Regions from separate parts of the Mycolicibacterium madagascariense genome, predicted to be linked through region 1. Evidence: predicted binding sites of a transcription regulator. Region 1 holds the regulator's gene; each other region holds the start of a gene.
The links. The regulator LexA, encoded in region 1, represses DNA repair genes until DNA is damaged. The targets are predictions, from matches to a motif close to CGAACANNTGTTCG.

Region 1 (4,189 bases):
AGGACGCAATGACGGGGCATGGAACCCGCCTGGGCAGGACGATCGGACGCGCTGGTGTCGGGGTCATCGCAGCGATGGTGGCCGCGCTGCTCTGGACACCGCTTGCCGCGGCAACCCCTGACACCGACGCCGACGCCGCGATCACCCAGGCGTGGGACGCGGCAGGCGGCCCCGACGGCCCGCTCGGACCGAAGGACGGCGGGGTGTACCCGGCGGGCATCGGTTTCGGGCAGGACTTCGCCGGCGGCAAGATGTTCTTCACCCCGGACACCGGCGCCCACGCCGTGCGCGGCGCGATCCTCGACAAGTACGAGTCGCTGGGCGGCCCGGCCGACGGCGACCTCGGGTTTCCCACCATCGACGAGGGCGACGGCAAGGCGCCCGGCAGTCGCAACACGACCTTCAGCGCCGCCGACCGGCCGGTCATCTTCTGGACGCCCGACAACGGCGCCCACGTGGTGCGGGGCGCGATCAACGCCGCCTGGGACAAGCTCGGAGGATCGGCGGCCACCCTCGGTGTTCCCACGGCCGACGAGACCTACGACGGCGACCAGGTCAGCCAGGTCTTCTCCGGCGGACAGGTGACCTGGAACCGCAAGACGAACGCCTTCACCACCACGCCCCCCGAACTCGCGGACCAACTCACCGGGCTCGCGATTCCCGGCGACGTGACGACGGCCATCGACGCGGCCCGTCGGGCCGCGGGTGGTCCGCTCGGTCCATTGGGTGCCGCCGACGGCGGCCAATACACGATCGGCAGCGACGGAACCGGGCAGAACTACGCGGGCGGGAAGATCTTCTACAGCCCCGCCACCGGAGCCAACGTGCTGACCGGCCAGCTGCTCGCGAAGTACGAGAGCGTGGGCGGTCCCCAGGGAGATCTCGGCTTTCCGACCAGCAACGAGAACGATGGCGGCCTGGCGCCGATGAGCAAGATCGCGAGCTTCGCCGCCGCCGATCAGCCCGTGATCTTCTGGACGCCGGACTTCGGCGCAGTGATCGTCCGGGGAGCGATGAACGCCGCGTGGGCCAAGCTCGGCGGAGCCACCGGTCCACTCGGTGCGCCCACGGCCGACCAGACCGTCAACGGCGACGTCACCACGCAGAAGTTCAGCGGCGGGGCCGTCTTGTGGAACAAGAAGACCAACGCATTCACCACCGAACCGGCGAACCTGCAGTCCCAACTGACCGGGATCGAGGTGCCGGGTCGCGACGCCCCGCAGTCCACGCCCCCCGCCGCCGCGCCGGATGCCGGATCGTCGGGGCACGTCAGCTGGTGGTGGTTGCTGGCCGTCATCCCGCTCCTCGTGATCGTCGGCGCGGTGACGGCCGCGGTGTTGAGGCGGCGGCGCCGCGATGTCGAGCCCGGGCGCGACGACTACGACGACCGTGACGAGTACGACGACGACTATGACTACGACGACTACGACGACGACCGTCCCGCGGACGACGACGATTCGGGGCCGTTGCCGGTGCACGACGACGAGGACGGTTCGGGGCAGCGGCGTCGCAGCGACTGGGCATTGCCCGCCGCCGGGCACGGCGACGTCGGCGACGGGCCCCACGACAGTCCCCACGACGGCGAGGGCTTCGTCGCCGACCTGTCGCGCAACCAGGACGCCATCGACACGGCTCCGACACCTGTCGTCTCGGACGCCGACCTCAATGGTGATACCGAGGCCGAGGCCGGGCCCGAGCTCGACGCCGGGCCCGAGGTGTCGCGGTTCGCGGCATTCGCCCACCATCCCGACCACTCCGATCAGCCAGACCATCCAGACCACGACGTGGAACCGGACCACGCCGACCATGCGGACGGCGATGATCACGCCGCGTTCGTCGACCACGCCGAGCACGCCGCACCGGAGGCCAACGCCGACTCTGGCGTCGACGATGGCGAGGAACCCCCACACGACGTCGGCAGGGAGCCGTTGGCGCCGTTTGCCGCCGCGGTGATGTCCCATGCCGATCCGGAGCCGGACAGCGGGCCGCCCAGCGGTCGACACGCAGCCATCCACTTCGACGAGCCGACGGCCCTCGAGACGTCGCTGCGGTTGGCCACCGAAGACCCGTTCAACGCGCCCAGCGGCTACCCGATCAAGGCCGACACGAAGACGGGCCTGTACTGGACGCCCGGCAGCGGTGAGTACGACCGCGCACGTGCGGAGATATGGTTCGCCAGTGAGGAATTCGCGCTGACGAACGGGTTCGCGAAGGGCTAGATCTTCCGGATCACGGTGACGACCTTGCCGAGGATGGCCGCATCGTTGCCCGGGATGGGATCGAACGCGGGGTTGTGCGGCATGAGCCACACCTGACCGCTGGTGCGCTTGAACGTCTTCACGGTGGCCTCGCCGTCGATCATCGCCGCGACGATGTCCCCGTTGTCGGCCACGTTCTGCTGCCGGATGACCACCCAGTCACCGTCGCAGATGGCCGCGTCGATCATCGATTCGCCGACCACCTTCAACAGGAACAGGGCACCCTCGCCGACGAGTTCCCTCGGCAGGGGGAACACGTCCTCGACGGCCTCCTCGGCGAGGATCGGCCCGCCGGCGGCGATGCGTCCGAGGACCGGGACGAAGGTGGGTTCGGGAAGGGCATCCGAGCCGGCGACGTCGGTCGTCACGACCGTCGTGCCGGTCCGTGCGGGATCGTCCGGCGTTCGCACGTCCACGGCGCGCGGGCGGTTCGGGTCGCGGCGTAGATAGCCCTTGCGCTCGAGCGTGCGGAGCTGGTGCGCGACCGACGACGTGGAGGTCAGTCCGACGGCATCGCCGATCTCGCGGATGCTCGGCGGGTATCCGCGAGACGTCACCGAACTGCGGATGACCTCGAGGATGGTGCGCTGACGTTCGGTAAGGACCGTGTCACTGCTGTCACTCATGGCGGTGAATGTAGTCCGCCGCGTCCCCAGAATCAAACATGTGTTCGACGCGTGTCGCCGACGGTCGACGTCGAGCGGACGTGTCGGTGGGTGGCGCTACCGTCTGCAACAGTTCGATCACGTGTTCTAGTAATCGAACACCTGAGCGATTAGTATTCGAACACAAGAGCGAACCGACGACGAAAGGCCCTGAGATGACGATCATCACCCGCGAAGACCCCACGGACCTCGTCGTGCGCCCACTGCGGCCCGCACGCCCGGTGCGGCGGACGCCGGCGAGCGCGCGACGCGGACCACAGCGCCGCCGGCCCGCGGGCGCGCCGCTGACCCACCGGAGCACCGGTGTCCTGATGTCACGCGCCTCGCACCGGCGCAAGCCGGTCACGCCGTTCACCACCGTGGTGCTCGCGCTCATCGCCGCGGCCATCACGGTCTGGCTCGGTCTGGTGGCCCACTTCGGCGCTGCGCAGCACGCCCCGGCCCCGGCGCCGGCCCGGCTGGCCGTCGTGCAGGTCCAGGCGGGGGAGTCCCTCGAGCAGCTCGCGCAGCGGATCGCGCCCGACGCGTCGATCGGCGCCGTCGTCGAGCAGATCCGCGATCTGAACGAGCTGAGGTCTCCGGCGGTCGACGCGGGACAGACGCTCATCGCGCCGGTGGGTTGATCGCGGCATGCGCCGTGAAACCCGCTGCCGTGCATCGGTACGCTCGTATGCGACCGGAGTAGTCGAGCGCGGCGGAGGAGCGGAGATGCATTGTCCGTTCTGCCGTCATCCCGACTCGCGGGTGGTCGACTCCCGAGAGGCTGATGAAGGCCAGGCGATACGTCGTCGCCGGTCATGTCCCGAATGCGGCCGACGATTCACCACCGTGGAGACCGCGGTGCTGGCCGTCGTCAAGCGCAGCGGTGTCACCGAGCCATTCAGTCGGGAGAAGGTGATCAAGGGCGTGCGCCGAGCGTGTCAGGGCCGCCAGGTCGACGACGACGCCCTGAACCTCCTGGCTCAACAGGTGGAAGACGCGGTGCGCGCGGCAGGTTCACCCGAAGTGCCCAGCAACGAGGTCGGGCTAGCCATTCTCGGCCCGTTGCGCGACCTCGACGAGGTCGCCTATCTACGGTTCGCGTCGGTCTACCGGTCGTTCTCGTCGGCCGCCGACTTCGAGCGCGAGATCGAGGCGCTCCGCGCCCATCGCGGCGTGTCCTCGGCCTAACGCGTTGTCCCGCAACGGTTCTCGAGGCCCCGACTACTCTTTAGCTCCTAGGTAGCGCTGCGCTCGTCGGCACCGAGGGCGTCGAGCACGGCCACC
Region 2 (4,189 bases), 1.6 Mb from region 1:
CAGTCGAATCCAACGACTACGCCGACGCCGCGCAGGTGCGCAGGATCGAGCGCCAGGTCGCCCACGAGGTCTTCGCCGACGTCGACGTCCGACCTCGCAACGTCGTCGTGCTGCAGCCCGGGGTCATCCCGAAGACGCCCTCGGGCAAGCTGCGTCGCGCGCACGCGGTGGCCCTCGTCAACTAGGTCCATCACGCCCGCCGAGGAGGCGTTCGGGGTGGTGGTAGTAGTTGAGCCGGGGTTGGCCGGTGTCGAGTTCTGGGGGTGGGATCCATTGCACCCCTTGGGGTGTGATGGTGACCGTCCAGCCGTATTCGGCGAGGCGGTTGTCCGGTGGGCAGGCCAGGACTTCTTCGTTGACGTTGGTCTGGCCGCCGTTCTTCGCCCAGCCATTGACGTGGTGGACCTGGGTGCCGTAGGCCGGGACGGTGCAGCCGGGTTTGGTGCAGCCGCGGTCTCGGGCGTAGAGCACGATGCGGTGCGCGGGTGGGGCGATGCGCTTGGTGCGCCCGCAGTAGAGGACTTCGTTGGTGTGGCGGTCGAAGACGGTCAGGTAGTGGTAGGCGTGGGATGCCATGCGGATGACGTCACGCATGGGGAGCACGGTGCCCCCGGCGGTGACCGCGGTCCTGGAGGTGGGTGGGCGCGGGGTTGGGGTTGGCGCGGGGGTGCTGTTGGCGTCTGACCCCAGCTCGGCCCCGGTGGGCTCTGTGTCGTTCTGCGGCGCGGCGGCCGGTTCTTGCTCGGCTGCGGGCTCACCCATCGAGGCGGCCGCAGCGGGCTCGGGCTCGGTGGCCGCGGGCTCGCGCTCGGGCTCGGTGGCCGCGGGCTCGGGGTGTGAGTCGACGACGGGCTCGGGCTCGGACGCGGGGTTGGCCGCGGGCTCGGCGTCCGACGCGGCGGGCCCGGCGTCTGATTCGGGCCGAGTGTCGGCGGGTGGGGTGGCGGCGGCGGCGTCGCGGTGCGGCGTGACCGCGGGCTCGGCCTCCGACGCCGCGAGTTCGGATTCAGCGTCCGGCTCGGGCTGGGCGGCAGGCCCGCCCCACCTCCTCGTCGAACAGCGTCGCCGGCGGGGGCGGTGTCGGCGGCAGCCCCGCGGCGGCTTGCAGGTCCTGCAGGGTGGTGCTGATGATCACCGTCACCGGCAACCCGTTGTGCTGACCCAACGTGCCGGATTGCAGCACCATCCGCCCCACGGCGACCATCGCATCGAGTTGGCGCCGCCCCAGCGACCGGTGATCCCCCTCGATCTGCTCCCGGGTCGGGGTCCCCGACACACAGGGATGAGGATCGTCGCGGTTGCACATCCCCGGGGCGGCCAACTTGGCGTAGATCGCCTCCCACACTGCCCGGGCTTCGGGATCGAGTTCCCCGCTGAGCACGCTCATCCCATCAGCGCGTTGCGGACCCAACGCCAAGGACCCACTCGGCGGTGCCGGATCGGTGTCGTCGGGTTCGGGGCCGTCCTGATCGAGATAGGTCAACAACTTGTCGGCGACCTTCTTCAACTCCTCCGGCGTCAACCCGGGGGCCTGCAACGCCAGCGACGCCTCACACCCCTCCCGGTCGGCCACCGACACCCAGGACGGCACCTTGGCGAAGAACTCCCGAATCCTGACCACGTGATCGGCCCCGATCGCCCCTTGGGCGACCAGGGCGGCCACCAACGGCAACACCGGCTCCTGGGACTCACCGATCAGGGAGACCCGCGGCCCCAGATCACGGGCGTGATCGAGCCGGCGCTGGGCATCGACAGCGGTGATCTTCAGCCGATCCGCCAGCAGCGCCTTCCACGACGTGCCACCCAGGGCGACGGGGTTGGCCTCGCGCGACAACCGGGCCAGGATCTGATGGATCAACGCCGCGCGGCGCCGATCGGCGACCTCCAACTCCCCCAGCGCCCCCAGCAGTTCGGTGTCGCCGAAGGACTCCAGGCTCAAGGCGGCGACGGCGTCGGAGGCCGCGAGATAGCGCTCGAGCACCGCGCGGTCACCGTCCCCATCCACCCTTCGAACATACCTTCGACCACCGACACCGCCCCGCCCACCGAGCACCCAAAGCCGCAGTTGCACACCACGATTCGCTCAGAGGTGGGCAATTGCCTTCAGCCGAAGACCGCCACGGCTCTTCGCTGACTAGGTGCGTCTCGCCCGCGGACGGGCCACGTCCTTGGCCGCCGGCATCCGTAGCGCGGCGTCTCCCCGTGCGGCGTCGACGATTTCGATCGCCGTACGAAACAGCGGGGTCGCCTGATGCTCCGCGCTGAGCGGCATGCCCGCCGCGATCCGCAGCAGCAGGCTCGCCAGCGTGCCGGGCGTGAGGCTCGGGACCACGAGCAGATTGGCGCTGGCGTCGCGGCCCGTAACCGCCATCAGATGCTGGTGCTTGTTCTGCCAGTGCCGCGAATTCAGATCCGGCATGTTCTCCGACAGCGACCAGTTCACCGAGATGTCGATGACCTCGCCCAGCCGACCGTGCAGCACACCGACCAGCTCGGGCAATTCCCCCGCTAGTCGGTTCGAGTGCGGCCACCAGGCACCGTCGACGCGGCGCCCGAGTTCGCCGCACAGCGTCAGGCGAACGGGGCTGGCCGTACGTCGTGACGGCGGGGCAGTCACGACGCGACCGTGGGAGGCAAGAAGATGTGCGGCCGACTCAAGTGCAAATCCTTCGCGAGTGCGAACCGTCGAGCGACGCGAAACGGCAGTCGGATCGAATCCACGGTGCCGTCGTGCTGAGGGACGCACGACCATCGTCGACGAGAAGCGGCTCATCACCCAGCCTACGCACCCCACGGCGAACACGGGTCACTACGCTGGACGCCGTGTCCGATCTCGTACTGACGCAGGTCGAGGACCGCGTCGCACTCATCACCGTCAACGATCCCGACCGCCGCAACGCGGTCACCACCGAGATCTCCGCGGCATTGCGGGCCAGCGTCGACGCCGCCGAGGCCGACGAGGGCGTCCACGCGATCATCGTCACCGGAGCGGGCAAGGCGTTCTGCGCGGGCGCCGACCTGACGGCTCTCGGCGCAGCGGCCGAGGACGGCCTGCGCGTCATCTACGACGGCTTCCTGGCCGTGGCGAACTGCACGCTGCCGACGATCGCCGCGGTCAACGGGGCGGCCGTCGGCGCCGGCCTCAATCTGGCGCTGGCCGCCGACGTCCGCATCGCCGGACCCTCGGCCCTCTTCGATCCCCGGTTCCAGAAGCTCGGCATCCACCCCGGCGGCGGCGCGACGTGGATGCTGCAGCGGGCGGTCGGGCCTCAGGTCGCGAGGGCATCCCTACTGTTCGGAATGCGGTTCGACGCCGAGGCTTCGGTGCGCCACGGGCTGGCCCTCGAGGTGGCCGACGACCCGGTCGCGGCGGCCAGAGCGCTCGCCGCGGGGCCGGCCTCGGCTCCTCGCGAGGTCGTCATCGCCACGAAGGCGTCGATGCGCGCCACGGTCAACCCCGGCAGCGTCGACACCGATCAGCACCGCATCGCCGTCGACGTCGAGATCGGTCCGCAGGCCGCGTCGATCGAATCTCCGGAATTCGCCGCCAGATTGGCCGCAGCCAAGCGCCGCTAGCCGTCGGGCGAGAGTGCGACGATCCGCTGCGCCCGGCGCAGTACCGGCATGTCCACCATCTGGCCCTCGAACTGGAACACACCCCGCTCGGAGCGGGCGGCCTCGAGCACGTTGCGCGCCCACTGCGCCTGCTCGTCCGTCGGCGCATACCCGGCCCGGATCACCGCGACCTGGGTCGGATGGATCGCGACCTTCGCGTCGAAACCCACCGCCACCGCGTCGTCGGTCTCGGCGCGCAGCCCGTCGAGATCCTTGATGTCGAGATAGACCGAGTCGAGTGCCAGCCGACCGTAGGCCTTGGCGGCCAGAAGGCTCTGAGAGCGAACGTGTTTCGCGACGTCGCGGTAGCTACCGTCGGCATGCCGATTGGCGGTGCCCCCCGTGGCGGCGAACAGGTCCTCGGCACCCCACATGACCGCGAATGCGTTGTCGACGCGGGCCAGATCGACGACGGCCAGTGCGCCCAACGGGGTCTCGATCAGCACCACCACCTCGCGCGGCGCGAGTGCCGCGATCTGATCGGCGGTCTCGGTCTTGGCCAGCATGACCGCCGTGTACTCGGTCGACGCGAGCGCCTCCACGTCGAGGGCATGGTCGGGTGTGGTGGCGGGAT
Region 3 (4,189 bases), 120 kb from region 1:
GTGGACCAACTACCGCAACAGGTACTGGCCCGCCGAGTACCTCATCGACGCGACGGGCACCGTCCGCCACGTCAAGTTCGGCGAGGGCGACTACGACGTCACCGAAGACCTGATCCGCCAACTGCTCGTGCAGGCGAACAAGGGCGTCCAACTGCCGCCCGCCACCGATGGCAAGGACACCACGCCGACCTCCCCGACCACGCCCGAGACGTACTTCAGCGTCGGCAAGGTGGTCAACTACGGCGGCCAGGGGGTTTATGACCAGGGCGAGGCCACGTTTGCGTTGCCTCCTCAGCTCGCCGCCGACTCGTTCGCGCTGAAGGGCCGGTGGGCTCTGGACTACCAGGGCATCACGGCCGTGGACGACGGGGCCTCCATTGCGCTGAATTACCATGCGCACCAGGTCTATCTGGTGGTCGGAGGTACGGGAAACGTGACCGTCACCCATGACGGGAAGACGTCGGTGATTCCGGTGAGCGGGCCGCCCAACATGCATCAGATCGTCGCCAACGAGACGAGCGACGCCGGACACGTCGACGTGAGTCTGAGCAAGGGCCTGCAGGCGTTCTCGTTCACCTACGGCTGACGGGGCGCGGTTGCACATGGCCGGCTGACGTCGGACGCCGCCTACTCTCTCGGGCGAGGTGTGGACGCGGAGACTGGGACGTGCTGGCTGGCGGATTCTCGACCCGCGTCCACCGGATCCCCACGCCGCGGCGGTGCGCACGCTTCAACTGCTGCGCGGGCTTCAGCCCGATGACGGGTCGCCCGTCCCGGGTCTGCCGAGGAGGCGTTCGGGGTGGTGGTAGTAGTTGAGTCGGGGTTGGCCGGTGTCGAGTTCTGGGGGTGGGATCCATTGCACCCCTTGGGGTGTGATGGTGACCGTCCAGCCGTATTCGGCGAGGCGGTTGTCGGGTGGGCAGGCCAGGACTTCTTCGTTGACGTTGGTTTGGCCGCCGTGTTTGGCCCAGCCGTTGACGTGGTGGACCTGGGTGCCGTAGGCCGGGACGGTGCAGCCGGGTTTGGTGCAACCGCGGTCGCGGGCGTAGAGCACGATGCGGTGCGCCGGTGGGGCGATGCGCTTGGTGCGCCCGCAGTAGAGGACTTCGTTGGTGTGGCGGTCGAAGACGGTGAGGTAGTGGTAGGCGTGGGATGCCATGCGGATGACGTCGCGCATGGGCAGCACGGTGCCCCCGGCGGTGACCGCGGTCCTGGAGGTCGCGGGGCGCGGTGCGGGGGTGGGGGTTGGCGCGGGCTCGGGGGTTGGTGCGCTTGGCGTTTTGGGCTCGGACGGTGGGGGCGCGCTGCTGGCGTCTGACCCCAGCTCGGCCCCGGCGGGCTCAGTGTCCCTCTGCGGCGCGGCGACCGGTTCCTGCTCGGCTGCGGGCTCGGGCTCGGTTTCCGAGGCGGCCGCAGCGGGCTCGGCCTGCGGGTCGGCATCCGGCTCGGGCTCAGCGGCCGGCCCGGGGGCGACAGGCTCTCCGTCGAACAGCGTCGCCGGCGGCGGCGGTGTCTCGGGCAGCCCCGCCGCGGCTTCCAGGTCCTGCAGGGTGGTGCTGATGATCACCGTGACCGGCAACCCGTTGTGCTGACCCAGGGTCCCCGACTGCAGCACCATCCGCCCCACGGCGACCATCGCATCGAGCTGACGCCGCCCCAGCGAGCGATGATCCCCCTCGATCTGTTCCTGGCTCGGGGTCCCGGACACACACGGATGAGGATCGTCGCGGTTGCACATCCCCGGGGCGGCCAACTTGGCGTAGATCGCCTCCCACACCGCCCGGGCTTCGGGATCGAGTTCCCCGCTGAGCACGCTCATCCCATTCGAGCGTTGCGGCCCCAACGCCAGGGACCCGCTCGGCGGCGCGGGATCGGTGTCGTCGGGTTCGGGGCCGTCCTGATCGAGGTAGGTCAACAACTTGTCGGCGACCTTCTTCAGCTCCTCCGGGGTCAACCCGGGGGCCTGCAACGCCAGCGACGCCTCACACCCCTCCCGGTCGGCCACCGTCACCCAGGACGGCACCTTGGCGAAGAACTCCCGAATCCTGACCACGTGATCGGCCCCGATCGCGCCCTGGGCGACCAGGGCGGCCACCAACGGCAACACCGGCTCCTGGGACTCACCGATCAGGGAGACCCGCGGCCCCAAATCACGGGCGTGATCGAGCCGGCGCTGCGCATCGACAGCGGTGATCTTCAGCCGATCCGCCAGCAGCGCCTTCCAGGACTTCCCGCCCAAGGCGACGGGGTTGGCCTCGCGGGACAACCGGGCCAGGATCTGATGGATCAACGCCGCGCGGCGCCGATCGGCGACCTCCAATACCCCCAACGCCCCCAGCAGTTCGGTGACGCCGAAGGACTCCAGGCTCAAGGCGGCCACGGCGTCAGAAGCCGCGAGATAGCGCACGAGCACCGCGCGGTCACCGTCCCCATCCACCCTTCGAACATACCTTCGACCACCGACACCACCCCGCCCACCGAGCGTCGAAAGCCGCAGTTGCACAACGCGATTCGCTCAGAGGTGGGCAATTGCCTTCACCCGAAGACCGCCACGGCTCTTCGCTGACTAGGTGCGCACCATCGAGCTCACGCACCCGGCGGGAAGTGCTCCGCCCAATGCCGGGCGATGTCGACACGCCTCGCGACCCACACCTTGTCGTGGGACTGCAAGTGGTCGAGGAACCGCCCGAGCGCAGCGATCCGCGCAGGCCGGCCGACCAGGCGACAGTGCAGCCCCACCGACAGCATCTTCGGTGCTCCCGCAACACCTTCGGCATACAGCACGTCGAACGCATCCCGTAGATAGGCGAAGAAGTCCGACCCGCTCGGAAACCCACTCGCCGACACGTACTTCATGTCGTTGGTGTCCAACGTGTACGGCACGACGAGGTGATCGGTGCCCGCGACGCGGGTCCAGTACGGCAGGTCGTCGGCATAGGAATCGGAGTCGTACAGGAATCCGCCGTGCTCGACCACGAGTTCGCGCGTCTGGGGCGAGTCCCTGCCGGTGTACCAACCCAGCGGCGCCGAACCGGTCAGCTCGGTCATGATGCGGACCGCCTCGGCCAGGTCGGCGCGCTCGGTGTCGACGTCGACGAGCTGGTAGCTGCGCCACTTCAATCCGTGGCAGGCGATCTCGTCACCGCGCGACTGGAACGCCGCGAGCGCTTCGGGGTTGCGGGCCAGCGCGCTGGCCACGCCGAAGATGGTCAGCGGCAGTTCGCGCTGATCGAACATCCGCAGCACGCGCCACAGCCCGGCGCGCGAGCCGTACTCGTAGAGCGACTCCATGCTCATGTGTCGGTTCGGGAAGGGCTGCGCGCCAATGATTTCCGAGAGGAACGTCTCGGAGGACTCGTCACCGTGGAGGACGTTGTTCTCACCGCCCTCCTCGTAGTTGAGGACGAACTGCACCGCGATGTTGGCGCCGTCGGGCCACTGCGGATGGGGCGGGTGAGCCCCGTACCCCACCATGTCGCGCGGATAGTCATCGGTGATCGGCGTCATGGTGGGATTGTCTCAGCGTGTGCAGGCGGGTTCGCAACGACTTCCGTCCGGGCGTTTTCTCGTCGCGGAAAGAGGGCAAGATCAGACCATGACCTCGCTGTTGTGGTTCCGCCGGGACCTGCGCCTGCACGACCTGCCCCCGCTGCTCGACGCCGCCAAGGACGGCCAGGACGTGCTGGCCTGCTACGTCCTGGACCCGCGGTTGCGGGCGTCGGCCGGGCCCCGTCGACTGCAGTATCTCTACGACTCGCTGCGCGAACTTCGCGACGACCTCGATGGCAAACTCCTCGTCACCGAGGACCGGCCAGAGAAGCGAATCCCCGCTCTGGTCAAGGAGATTGGCGCGACGTCGGTGCACGTGTCCGAGGACTTCACCCCGTTCGGAACGAAGCGGGACGCCGCGGTGCGCGAGGCGCTGGGCGACGTTCCGCTCGAGGAGTCGGGCTCGCCGTACCTGGTGTCGCCCGGCCGCGTGACCAAAGACGACGGCACGCCGTACAAGGTGTTCACGCCGTTCTTCAACGCCTGGAAGCAGCACGGCTGGCGGACGCCCGCGCGCACCAGCGCCAAGACGGCCTCCTGGATCGACCCCTCCGACGTCTCGGGCGGGGTCGACATCCCCAAGGGCGACGCCACCCTCGAGCACCCGGCCGGTGAGGCGGCGGCGCGCAAGGAGTGGAAG
Region 4 (4,189 bases), 2.2 Mb from region 1:
AGGAACGACGCGTCGTTGCAGGCCTCGTCGAAGCCAAATTCGGGATCGGCCGTGTCGGCGGCCGCCGCTGCTTGGGCGGCCAGGGCCAGCGGGCTGTCTGCCGGGAGCAGACACGGCGGCCACTGCTTGGTCTTCGAGACGGCGACCGAGAACTCGTCGTAGGAGCGGGCAGTGCGCCGCACCGCGCGGTCGATCTCGTCGAAGACCGCCTCTGCCGACTCGCCCGGAACGAGCCGACGGTCGATCGTGAACACGGCCTCGTCGGGAATGGAGTTGACCACGGTCCCCGAGTGCAACGTCGTCACCGTCAACGACGACGGTGGGCAGCCGTGAGGCCCCGGCTCCCCGACGTGAGTCGGTAGGTCGGCGATGATCTTGGCGGCCAACGGTATGGGGTTGTGTCCGGCCGAGGGTATGCCGGCGTGGGCGGCCTTGCCGGTCACCGTGACGGTGATCCAGAGCAGGCCGCGATTGCCGAGATAGGGCTGCAGCGCCGTCGGTTCGGCACAGATGGCCCAGTCGTACTCGGCGAGACCGCGCTCACCAATGTACGGGATGAGCCCCTGGTCGCTGCCGGTCTCCTCGTCCGCGTCGATGAGCAGGGTGACGCTGCCCCGGGCGAGTGACCCCGTCGACCGCAGCGCCGAGAGGACCCCCGCGAAACTCGCGATTCCGGCCTTCATGTCGCATGCGCCGCGGCCGTGGAGGTAACCGCCGTCAACCGTCGCGTCGAAGGGGTCGCGCTCCCAGTTGACGTCGACCGGCACGACGTCCATGTGTCCCTGCAGCAGGACGTTCGGCCCGGGCGACCCGGAGTCGATTTGGGCGAGCAGAGTTGCTACGCCCGTGGAAGATTCGTGCACGGTGACGTCGACGTCAGCGCTGCGCAGGTACTGGGCCAGCACGTCCATCGCCTCGCGCGTCGCAGCGGCGTGCGGGCCGAGCGAGGGCCGACGGACCAGCTGTCGCAGCAATTCCACCGCCGAGGGTTCCGCCTCGGTGAGCGCCCGTTCCACGAGGCTCATCATCACAGCGATTCCACGCGGGCGCAGTGGACGGCCGACCCGATCACGACAGAGCGGCGGCCCGCGTGGACCGCCGCTCGATCGCGTTCGTCGTCAGACCCGGGTCGCCGCTGCACGCGGTCAGACGCAGAAGGGGCCTAGGCAGAACCCGCCATTGGGCTCCCAACCACCGTTCCAACCTCCGGGGATCGGGCCGCCGCCGTAGTAGCCGCCGCCGTTGTAGTACCCGCCGCCGTTGTAGTAACCCGGTCCACCCCACCGATCGTGGTGCGGTGGGGGTGGAGGTCCCCAGCGCGTTGCCACCGGGCCGCCGTGGCCGGGGCCCGTGTCTGCGTTCGCAACGCCGGCGCCCAATCCGAACGCACCGGCGGCAAGCCCGCCGGCCACCGCGACGCTGGCGATGATGTTCTTGGCCTTCATGTTCGATGCCGTCCTTCCTCGTACCGAACGGCAGCCCACCTGCTCGTGAAAGCTCCTGGGCTCTCGGGTGGGTTGAACCGTGTCGGTCGAAAGCTGCAACACAGCGAACCGCCCAGATTATTTCTTAGCCTGGGTAAGGATTAACTGGCAGAGTCGAACACGTTGCACGCCAACGTCTTTCGGTGATGCTTCCTTGGAAGTTTCTCACGGTTGGTGACGTGAACCCTTAGTCTTCGAATGTATGTTCGAGTCATGTCGATGTCCGCTGCCCGTGACGCGCTCACCGCGCTGCGCGCCGCCCACGACGCGTTGGCCGCCATCGACGTCGAGGCCCTCACGGCCACCGACCTGCTCGAGGTCCTCGACGAGGTGCAGACCCTGAACTGCCAGTTGCCCACCCAGCGCCACCGCCTGCTGGCCCAGCTGCGCCGCATCGCCACCGCCGGCGAGGTCGGCGCCAAGTCCTGGCGCGAGGTGGTGATGACCCGCTGGCGACTATCGAGTCAGGCGGCCCACCAGTGGCTCACCGACGCCGACCTGCTGGGCCCGCGGCACTCCTTCACCGGGGCACCCATGGCCCCCGAGATGCCCGCCACCGCCGCCGCCACCGCTTTGGGACTGCTCACCAGCGAGCACGTCACCGTGATCCGCCTGGCCCTCACACGCCTACCCGCCTGGGTGGACACCCCCACCCGCACCCAGATCGAAGTGGACTGGGTCCGCCACGGCCTGGGCTGCGGACCCAAGGAACTGCGCGACCAGACCGAACGCACCCTGTTCCTGCTCGATCAGGACGGCCCCGCCCCCGACGACGCCGAACGCCGCCGCCGCCGCGAACTGAAGAAGGGCAAGCAGGACCCGGTCGGGATGACCGACCTCAAGGCCACCCTCACCCCCCAAGCGTGGGCGGTGTGGGAAGTCCTGTTCGCCCGCTACGCCGCCCCCGGCATGTGCAACCCCGCCGACGAGCACCCCTGCACCCGTGGCACCCCCAGCCAAGCCCAGATCGACGCCGATGACCGCCCCTACGCCCAACGCTGCCACGACGCGTTCGAATACATCGGTCGTCACGCCCTGGACAAGGGCGAACTCGGCACCCTCAACGGACTGCCCACCACCATCCTGGTCCGCACCACCCTGCAGGAACTGCACGCCCGCGCCGGGATCGGCGTCACCGGCGGCGGCAGCATCATCCCCCTCTCCGAGGTGCTGGCCATGGCCGCCCGCGCCGATGCCACCCACTACCTGGCCGTGTTCGACGGGGCCACCGGCTCGGCGTTGAATCTCTACCGTTCCCGGCGCACCGCCAGCCCCGCCCAACGCCTGGCCCTGATCGCCCGCGACGGCGGCTGCACCAAACCCGGCTGCACCGTCCCCGCCTACGGCGCCCAAGCCCACCACGCCCGCCACGACTGGACCCACGGCGGCAACACCAACGTCGATGACCTCGGCCTGGCCTGTGGACCCGACAATCGCTCGGTGGCCCCCGACGGCTGGAGCACCACCCTCAACGAGCACCACGACGTCGAATGGACACCCCCACCCGGTCTGGACACCGGCCAACACCGCATCAATCACTACCACCACCCCCAACGCCTCCACCCACCCACCACCACCTGGCACCCGCCCAACACGGACAGTGCGGTGTCCGAAAGTGTTGGGGCGCAAAGTGGGAGCGAGGGTACGGGTCCCGCCGAGGGTGCAGGTTCCGCCGAGGGTGCGGGTTCGGCCGAGAGCGAGGGTCCCGCCGAGAGCGAGGGTCCCGCCGAGAGCGAGGGTCCCGCCGAGGCCGTCACCGACGGAGACGCCACCACCCAGAACGGTGCACCCGAGACCGTCACGAATCGTGACGACCCCCAAGGCGACGACGCCCACGCTGTCACCGACGCCATGCCCCACACCGACCAGACCCGCGTCGAGGCCCGCGCCGACCAGACCCGCGCCGAGGCCCGCGCCACCAACAGCGAGACGTCCACCGTCACGAATCGTGACGACCCCCAGAGCGCCGACGCCCACGCTGACACCGACGCCGTGCCCCACACCGACCAGACCCGCGCCGAGGCCCGCGACACCAACAGCGAAACGTCCACCGTCACGAATCGTGACGACTCCCATGACGGACCGGCCGGAGCCGACACCGGACACGCAGACCCCGACGCCACCGAAACCGTCACGAATCGTGACGGCTCCGAGAGCGACGACTCCGAAGACCTCGACTACTGGTGGCCCGTCGACACCGCTCCCGACACCACGCCCGACGCCCCGGCCCCACAGGACGCCGACCCGCCGCCCACCACGCCGTACCGACCAGAACCCCACGGCGACAGCCACACTCGCGAACCTGGCGGGCCAGCACCACCACGTAGCACGGCGGCGTGACCGCTCGAAGGACGACATGCGGACCCCGCGGGCATCGGCCAGCTGGGTGACTCGGCGCGCGGCAAGGGGTTTCGCGACGACCTAGTCGCAGCAGGACCGGTCGGCTCCGGTGCGGCACGCGCACGATGCGCGCACGGTGACGTCGGCACGCGCGGAGGCGAACTCGAGCTGCTTGGCGACGAGGGCCGCCTCCGCGGATCGGCCCTGACGCTCGAGGCATTCCAGGTATCCGTGCAGGCTCCACACGTTGCCGGGATGCTGGTGCGACCTGCCCAGAGTCCCGTTCACACCGAGGTCGGCGGCGTAGACGTCACACGCTTCGTCGACGCGGCCCTGCTCGAGCAGCAGCGCCCCGAGGGCATGGC

Region 2: G6N60_RS19010 (DUF222 domain-containing protein) is a predicted target of LexA. The motif match lies at 2,010-2,023, and genes of this name have one in related genera.
Region 3: G6N60_RS28560 (HNH endonuclease signature motif containing protein) is a predicted target of LexA. The motif match lies at 2,442-2,455, and genes of this name have one in related genera.
Region 4: G6N60_RS00985 (DUF222 domain-containing protein) is a predicted target of LexA. The motif match lies at 1,680-1,693, and genes of this name have one in related genera.

The regions. Positions count from the first base shown of each region.
Region 1 is NZ_AP022610.1:2,426,826-2,431,014, forward strand. Features, by position in the region: gene G6N60_RS11555 (sunset domain-containing protein) at 9-2,219, shown strand; gene lexA (transcriptional repressor LexA) at 2,216-2,884, opposite strand; gene G6N60_RS11565 (LysM peptidoglycan-binding domain-containing protein) at 3,079-3,546, shown strand; gene nrdR (transcriptional regulator NrdR) at 3,632-4,093, shown strand; gene G6N60_RS11575 (alpha/beta fold hydrolase) at 4,141-4,189, opposite strand, start outside.
Region 2 is NZ_AP022610.1:4,034,457-4,038,645, forward strand. Features, by position in the region: gene G6N60_RS19000 (fatty acyl-AMP ligase) at 1-185, shown strand, start outside; partial or broken gene G6N60_RS19005 (DUF222 domain-containing protein) at 178-621, opposite strand; gene G6N60_RS19010 (DUF222 domain-containing protein) at 1,007-2,005, opposite strand; gene G6N60_RS19015 (DUF5994 family protein) at 2,135-2,617, opposite strand; gene G6N60_RS19020 (enoyl-CoA hydratase) at 2,824-3,576, shown strand; gene G6N60_RS19025 (HpcH/HpaI aldolase/citrate lyase family protein) at 3,573-4,189, opposite strand, start outside.
Region 3 is NZ_AP022610.1:2,304,986-2,309,174, reverse strand. Features, by position in the region: gene G6N60_RS10975 (cytochrome c biogenesis protein DipZ) at 1-586, shown strand, start outside; gene G6N60_RS28560 (HNH endonuclease signature motif containing protein) at 749-2,437, opposite strand; gene puuE (allantoinase PuuE) at 2,587-3,507, opposite strand; gene G6N60_RS10960 (cryptochrome/photolyase family protein) at 3,596-4,189, shown strand, end outside.
Region 4 is NZ_AP022610.1:200,316-204,504, reverse strand. Features, by position in the region: gene G6N60_RS00995 (M20 family metallopeptidase) at 1-1,028, opposite strand, end outside; gene G6N60_RS00990 (hypothetical protein) at 1,146-1,445, opposite strand; gene G6N60_RS00985 (DUF222 domain-containing protein) at 1,698-3,824, shown strand; gene G6N60_RS00980 (tetratricopeptide repeat protein) at 3,906-4,189, opposite strand, start outside.